DNA from 2 places in the Pseudomonas sp. F-14 TE3623 genome. Region 1 is predicted to be linked to the other one. Evidence: riboswitches for the same ligand, from Rfam matches in the RefSeq annotation. Region 1 holds a riboswitch; the other holds the start of a gene.
The links. A riboswitch is a leader RNA that binds a small molecule or an ion and turns the genes downstream of it on or off. The one in region 1 is predicted to bind cobalamin.
Positions count from the first base shown of each region.

Region 2: it holds a riboswitch for cobalamin, as region 1 does, so the genes downstream of both, cobO (cob(I)yrinic acid a,c-diamide adenosyltransferase) here and AB7M29_RS21735 (CbtB domain-containing protein) in region 1, are expected to answer to the same signal.

Region 1 is NZ_JBRJHM010000001.1:4,701,449-4,704,845, forward strand. It holds gene cobW (cobalamin biosynthesis protein CobW) at 1-960, opposite strand, end outside; cobalamin riboswitch at 1,062-1,275, opposite strand; cobalamin riboswitch at 1,463-1,690, shown strand; gene AB7M29_RS21735 (CbtB domain-containing protein) at 1,812-2,018, shown strand; gene AB7M29_RS21740 (CbtA family protein) at 2,030-2,737, shown strand; gene AB7M29_RS21745 (cobalamin biosynthesis protein) at 2,734-3,147, shown strand; gene cobM (precorrin-4 C(11)-methyltransferase) at 3,230-3,397, shown strand, end outside.
Region 2 is NZ_JBRJHM010000001.1:2,621,578-2,624,974, forward strand. It holds gene AB7M29_RS11955 (PQQ-dependent sugar dehydrogenase) at 1-552, opposite strand, end outside; gene AB7M29_RS11960 (hypothetical protein) at 621-1,205, opposite strand; cobalamin riboswitch at 1,360-1,590, shown strand; gene cobO (cob(I)yrinic acid a,c-diamide adenosyltransferase) at 1,671-2,282, shown strand; gene AB7M29_RS11970 (cobyrinate a,c-diamide synthase) at 2,293-3,397, shown strand, end outside.

The sequences.
Region 1 (3,397 bases):
CTGACGGTCGAAGTGTTTGTCGAAACGCGTGCCCACGCCCTGGATCAGCAGGCGCATCGGCTTGTTCGGCACTGCTGCAAAACCTTTCACGCGAAGGATGCCGTGCTGGACCACCAATTGAGTCAGCGCATCCATCAGCAGGCTTTCGTCGGCTTGTGGCAGCTCGATCGAGATGGAATCGAACGCGTCATGGTCATGGTCGTCTTCACCTTCGTGGTGATGATCGTGATGGCTGTGACGGCTGTCGATGTGTTCTTCGGAACCGGCGCCCAGGCCGATCAGCACGTCCAGTGGCAGACGACCGCTGCTGGCTTCGATGACTTTCACCGCTGGCGGCAGTTCTTCGGCGACTTCCAGGCGCACGCGGGCCAGGTCTTCAGCGCTGATCAGGTCGGCCTTGTTGAGGATCACCAGGTCGGCGCTGGCCAGTTGGTCGGCGAACAGCTCGTGCAGCGGCGATTCGTGGTCCAGGTTCGGATCGAGTTTGCGCTGGGCATCGACCTGATCCGGGAACGCAGCGAAGGTGCCAGCAGCCACGGCCGGGCTGTCGACCACGGTGATCACCGCGTCAACCGTACAGGCGCTGCGGATTTCTGGCCACTGGAAGGCTTGAACCAAAGGTTTTGGCAGGGCCAGACCCGAAGTTTCGATGAGGATGTGGTCGAGGTCGCCGCGACGAGCGACCAGTTCGCGCATCACCGGGAAGAACTCTTCCTGAACCGTGCAGCACAGGCAGCCGTTCGCCAGTTCGTAGACGCGACCGTTGGCTTCTTCTTCGGTGCAACCGATCGAGCACTGCTTGAGGATTTCGCCGTCGATGCCCAGCTCGCCGAACTCGTTGACGATCACCGCGATACGGCGGCCCTGGGCGTTGTCGAGCATGTGGCGCAGCAAGGTGGTTTTGCCCGAGCCGAGGAAGCCGGTAACGATGGTGACGGGGAGTTTGGCCAGTGTTTTCATCGGATGCCCTTTGGCAAGGTGGCGGGCATACGGGACGACAATCGCAGCGGCAGGTGCACGCGCGCAAGAGTTCCGCCACCGGATCACCCCGCCCGGTTGTAGTGAGAATCTGTGTCGAGGCAGGTCTCCTGGCTGACGGTGTGCCAATCGTTCGACTGGCGTTTGCTGCGCCTTCCCGCGAACCTGATGGATCAGGGCTTGCAGTGGCGTGGCAGCGAACATCACCGTTCACAGTTGCGGGGGCAGCCGCGGCTTCGACCGCGTTCCCTTCTTAGCTTCGGCAGACGCCGAAGAACCTCGAAAGCGCAAGGCTACGCATCGTGTGGGGGCGGGTCAATGTCCACCTGAGTTCTGTGGCGCCTGAGCCGACGCCTTCGCGAGCAAGCCCGCTCCCACATTTGAAATGCGTTCCCCTGTGGGAGCGGGCTTGCTCGCGAAAGGAGCGACTCGGTATCCAAGTGAGAACCCTTGCCAATTGACGCCCAACCCCCGCCCATGCTCTCCTACACACCTTGTTACGGGTGCCCTTCACAGGGTGAAACGGGAAACCGGTGAATCATGTGCTTTACTCTAAAGCCATGTCAGTCCGGTGCTGCCCCCGCAACGGTAAGCGAGTGAAGCGTCAGATCCACTGTGCCCGTCATACGGCATGGGAAGGTGATGCTTGCAGGTTTCGGCGCAAGCCCTGCCCCTCGCGAGCCCGGAGACCGGCCCGCAACACAAAGTGACTTTTACGTTCACTGAATAACAAACCCGCGGTGGGCGGGCGCTGTTCGAAATCTCTGTGTGCCCCGGCGTGCGGAGGTTTTCATGCGCTCTATTCACCCGCTGACAGACCAGAGGGAAGCGCCATGTCGATCATCAGCAGCACCGGCAGCAACACCGATAAAAAGATCACGATCAGCACCACTACTACCCTGAGCCAACGCCTGACCGCCGCTTTTTGTGCGTCGATCCTTGGCGCGTGCCTTGTGTATTTCGCCGGTTTCTCGCACATCGAAGCAGTGCACAACGCCGCGCACGACACCCGTCACAGCTCCGCCTTTCCGTGCCATTGAGACCTGCTGACATGATCAAGCGTATTGCGCAAACCGCAGGTTTCGCCGGGCTGCTGGCCGCCCTGCTGTTGACCCTGCTGCAAAGCTTCTGGGTGGCCCCGCTGATTTTGCAGGCCGAAACCTACGAAAAATCCGAGCCGGCCGCTGTTGAAATTCACGAGCACGCCGCGGGTGCTGTCACCGCTCACACCCACGATGCCGAAGCCTGGGAGCCGGAAGACGGCTGGCAGCGCGTGCTGTCGACCACCGGCGGCAATCTGGTGGTAGCGGTCGGTTTCGCTTTGATGCTCGCGGGCCTCTACACCTTGCGCGCCCCACGCCGTACCTCTCAGGGCCTGCTCTGGGGGCTGGCCGGTTATGCGACGTTCGTGCTGGCGCCAACCCTCGGCCTGCCACCTGAGCTGCCGGGCACTGCTGCTGCGGATCTGGCGCAACGGCAGATCTGGTGGATTGGCACGGCAGCGTCCACTGCTGTCGGCATCGCGCTGATCGTGTTCAGCCGCCACTGGCTGATGAAGATCCTCGGCGTGGCGATCCTGGCTGTGCCTCATGTGATCGGTGCGCCGCAACCGGAAGTGCACTCCATGCTGGCTCCGGAAGCCCTGGAAGCGCAGTTCAAAATCGCTTCGCAGCTGACCAACATGGCGTTCTGGCTGGCCCTGGGCCTGATCAGCGCCTGGTTGTTCCGCCGCAAAAGCGATGGCCAATACTCCGCATGACTGACGTCAGCGCAGCGCCGACCCTGGTGGTCGGCCTGGGCTGCCAGCGCGGCTGCCCCGTCAGCACGCTGCGGGCGCTACTTGATCAGGCGTTACAGGCCCATCAAATCGAGCTTCGTGAGATCAAGGCCCTGGCCAGCATCGACCTCAAGCGCGAAGAGCCCGCCCTGATCGAACTGGCCGAACAGCTGGCATTGCCGTTGATGTATTTCAGCAGCGAACAATTGGCCGGTTATGAACCACAACTCAGCCACCACTCGGACATCGCGTTCGAACGCACCGGCTGTTACGGCGTAGCGGAAAGTGCCGCGCTGGCATTGGCCGAACAGTTGGCTCAGGCACCGGCAAAGTTACTGATTCCACGACAAAAATACGCCCAGGCCACCCTTGCATTGGCCAGCGCCGCGTAAAATCCCCGATAATCCCCGTCTTCGATCATGAGCAATCTTCATCTGAAGCGTGCCCATACCCTTTTTCTGACAGGAAACGACGATGACCGTCTACTTTATTGGCGCAGGCCCCGGCGACCCGGAACTGATCACCGTCAAAGGCCAACGGCTGATTCGTAGCTGCCCGGTCATCATCTATGCAGGCTCCCTGGTGCCCGCCGCGGTGCTGGAGGGTCACCGGGCCGAACAGGTGGTCAACAGCGCCGAATTG
Region 2 (3,397 bases), 2.1 Mb from region 1:
CGCTGTCTCGCCGTTTTCGTAGTGGAAACGCAGCAGACGATCAGTGTCGGCGACGTACAGGTCATTGCCGACCAGGGTCATGCCGAATGGCGAGTTGAGGTTTTCCAGGAATACCGTGCGGGTTTCGGCGACGCCATCGTGGTCCTTGTCCCGCAGCAGGGTGATGCGGTTCGGGCTGGGGACGCCGGCACCGGCACGGCCCATGACTTTGCCCATGACCCAACCGCGAATGCCTGTGCCGTCATCGGGTTTGGGCGGCGCGTTGGTTTCGGCTACCAGAACATCGCCATTGGGCAATACGTAGAGCCAGCGCGGGTGCTCGAGGCCTTCGGCAAACGCCGCCACTTGAGTCCCTGCCGCGGCGACGGGTTTCTTACCCTCAGGCCAGCCAATCGCCGGGGCGATGTTCACCGTCGGGATCAGGGTTTTATTCGGTTCTGGCAGTTTGGGCGAGGGGCCTGTGCCATCCGAGACTTGCAGGCTGGAGGTTTCACCACAGGCGGCGAGCCCTCCGGCGAGCGCGATGATGAAAACGAGCTGGGGTTTGCGCATTACTGATCTTCCCTATGAATGCATGGACGTAATCATAGAGAAGCGTAGACGCTCGATGGTTCAACCGGTCAGCCGCGGGCTTCCTTGAGCAAAATAGCGATGCCTGGATGGTAGTTGCCGGCTTCATTACGCAACTTGCGGTAGGCGTAAGGGAAATACCAGGCCACGGCGCAGGTATGTTCCTTTTGCAGGTCGTCGACCATGTCCTGGAGTTCTTCCGGGGTGGCGCTGTGCTGGGCTTTTTGTGGTGCGACAAACAGACAGCCGAGTTTCAGATCGCTGGCGTAGCTGATTCGCTTCGCGTCACTGGTGATGTCTGCCAGTGCCTGGGTCAGGTTCAGGTTATTGACTCGCGGCCAGCGCTGGGTGGCCTGGAGATACGCGCGTTCTTCGCTGCTGGCGATAAACAGATCGGCGCGGGCGTTGCGTTCGCCTTCTTCGGTCTGTTTGCGCGTGGATGTTTGTTGTAGCGTGACCATTTCTGCCATCCAGGCCGCGGCGGAGAGCAGGCCGAGGTTGGCGTTTTCGTCGTACCAGTAAGGTGTATCGTTATCGCCGCGTATGGCGTTGAAGCGGTCGATACAGTCAAACCAGCGTTCCAGCACCGGCCGCAGGAATTCCAGCTTCGGATTGCTGATGATCATGCCTTGCATGTGGCTCACCCTTGTTATTGTGTTGTCAGGTTGTGGCTCTTTGATATCACTGCTGGCAGTTTGGCACAAGATTGGCGTCAGTTAATTGATCGATGGCAGTTATTCGCTCAGCGGCGCCCCGGCTTTAATTGACGCTCCACCCCCAACCCTCTAACCTTCGCGGCTTGTTTCAGGTGCTCTGTGACCTTGGTCGACAGAGTGAAACAGGGAAGCCGGTGAGTGAATTTCTTCCAGCGAAGAATGATCACGATCCCGGCGCTGCCCCCGCAACGGTAAATGAGTGAAGACTGCGCCTTGAGCCACTGTGTCAACGACATGGGAAGGCGCGCAGTCAGGCGCAAAGCCGCTCATGAGCCCGGAGACCGGCCTGATTCATCCAACGGCATCACGGTGGGCGATGCCAGGCTTCTTGCCGTCTATTCTTGTGCCTGCCCGCCGTTATCCAGCCTCAACGGAGAGCTCCCCATGACTGATACCCCCGATCGTGACGAACGCCATCTGGCGCGCATGCTGCGCAAAAAAGCGGTGATCGACGAACGCATCGCCAACTCGCCGAATGAATGCGGTTTGCTGCTGGTACTTTCCGGCAACGGCAAAGGCAAGAGCAGCTCGGCGTTCGGCATGCTTTCGCGGGCCATGGGCCACGGCATGCAGTGCGGCGTGGTGCAGTTCATCAAGGGGCGCACCAGCACCGGCGAGGAGCTGTTCTTCCGGCGCTTCCCGGAGCAGGTGCGTTTTCATGTGATGGGCGAGGGCTTCACCTGGGAAACCCAGGATCGCCAGCGTGACATTGCCGCCGCCGAAGCCGCTTGGGCGGTGTCCCGCGAATTGCTGCGTGATCCGGCCATTGGCCTCGTGGTGCTCGATGAGTTGAACATCGCCCTCAAGCACGGCTACCTCGATCTCGATCAGGTGCTCAGCGACTTGCAGGCCCGTCCGCCGATGCAACACGTGGTGGTCACCGGTCGCGGCGCCAAACCGGAGATGATCGAGCTGGCCGACACCGTCACTGAAATGGGCATGATCAAGCACGCCTTCCAGGCCGGAATCAAAGCGCAAAAAGGCGTCGAGTTGTGAGCTGCACTTTATGAATAGCCATCGTCAATGCCCGGCGGTACTGATCGCCGCGCCGGCCTCCGGTCAGGGCAAGACCACCGTCACCGCCGCGCTCGCTCGTTTGCATCGTAATCAGGGGCGCAAGGTTCGCGTGTTCAAATGCGGCCCGGATTTTCTCGACCCAATGATTCTCGAGCGCGCCAGCGGTGCACCGGTCTATCAACTCGACATGTGGATGGTCGGCGAGCAGGAAAGTCGGCGTCTATTGTGGGAGGCCGCTGGCGAAGCCGATCTGATCCTCATTGAAGGCGTCATGGGGCTGTTCGACGGTACGCCGTCCAGCGCCGATCTGGCGCGGCACTTCGGTGTGCCGGTGCTCGGCGTGATCGACGGCACCGCCATGGCGCAGACGTTTGGCGCGCTGGCCCTGGGCCTTGCGCGTTATCAGCCGGACTTGCCGTTTGCCGGTGTGCTGGCCAACCGGGTCGGCACCGTGCGCCATGCGCAGTTGCTCGAAGGTAGCCTGACTGAAGGCTTGCGCTGGTACGGCGCCTTGTCCCGGGAGACCGGGATCGAATTGCCGAGTCGGCATCTCGGTCTGGTTCAGGCCAGCGAGCTGAATGATCTCGACCTGCGTCTCGATGCGGCGGCCGACTCCTTGGCCAGCAGTTGCGATGTGGCTCTACCGCCAGCCGTGGAGTTCGCCGCGCCTGAAATGATCGCCGCCGAACCGTTGCTGGCCGGTGTGCGGATTGCCGTGGCCCGGGACGAAGCTTTCGCGTTTACCTACGGCGCGAGCCTTGATCTGTTGCGGGCCATGGGCGCCGAATTGTCTTTCTTCTCACCCATCCGCGACACCGAATTGCCGGAGACAGACAGCCTGTATTTGCCAGGCGGTTACCCGGAATTGCACCATGTGGCGTTGTCGCAAAACACGCCGATGCTGACCGCGATCCGCGCTCATCACGCGGCGGGTAAACCGTTGCTCGCCGAGTGTGGCGGCATGCTGTATTTGCTCGACTCATTGACCGATGTCGAGGGCACTCGCGCTGAACTGGTCGGTTTGCTGGCCGGTGATGCTGTAATGCAGAAGCGTCTTGCCGCGTTGGCCTTGCAGGCGGTCGAATTGCCGGAAG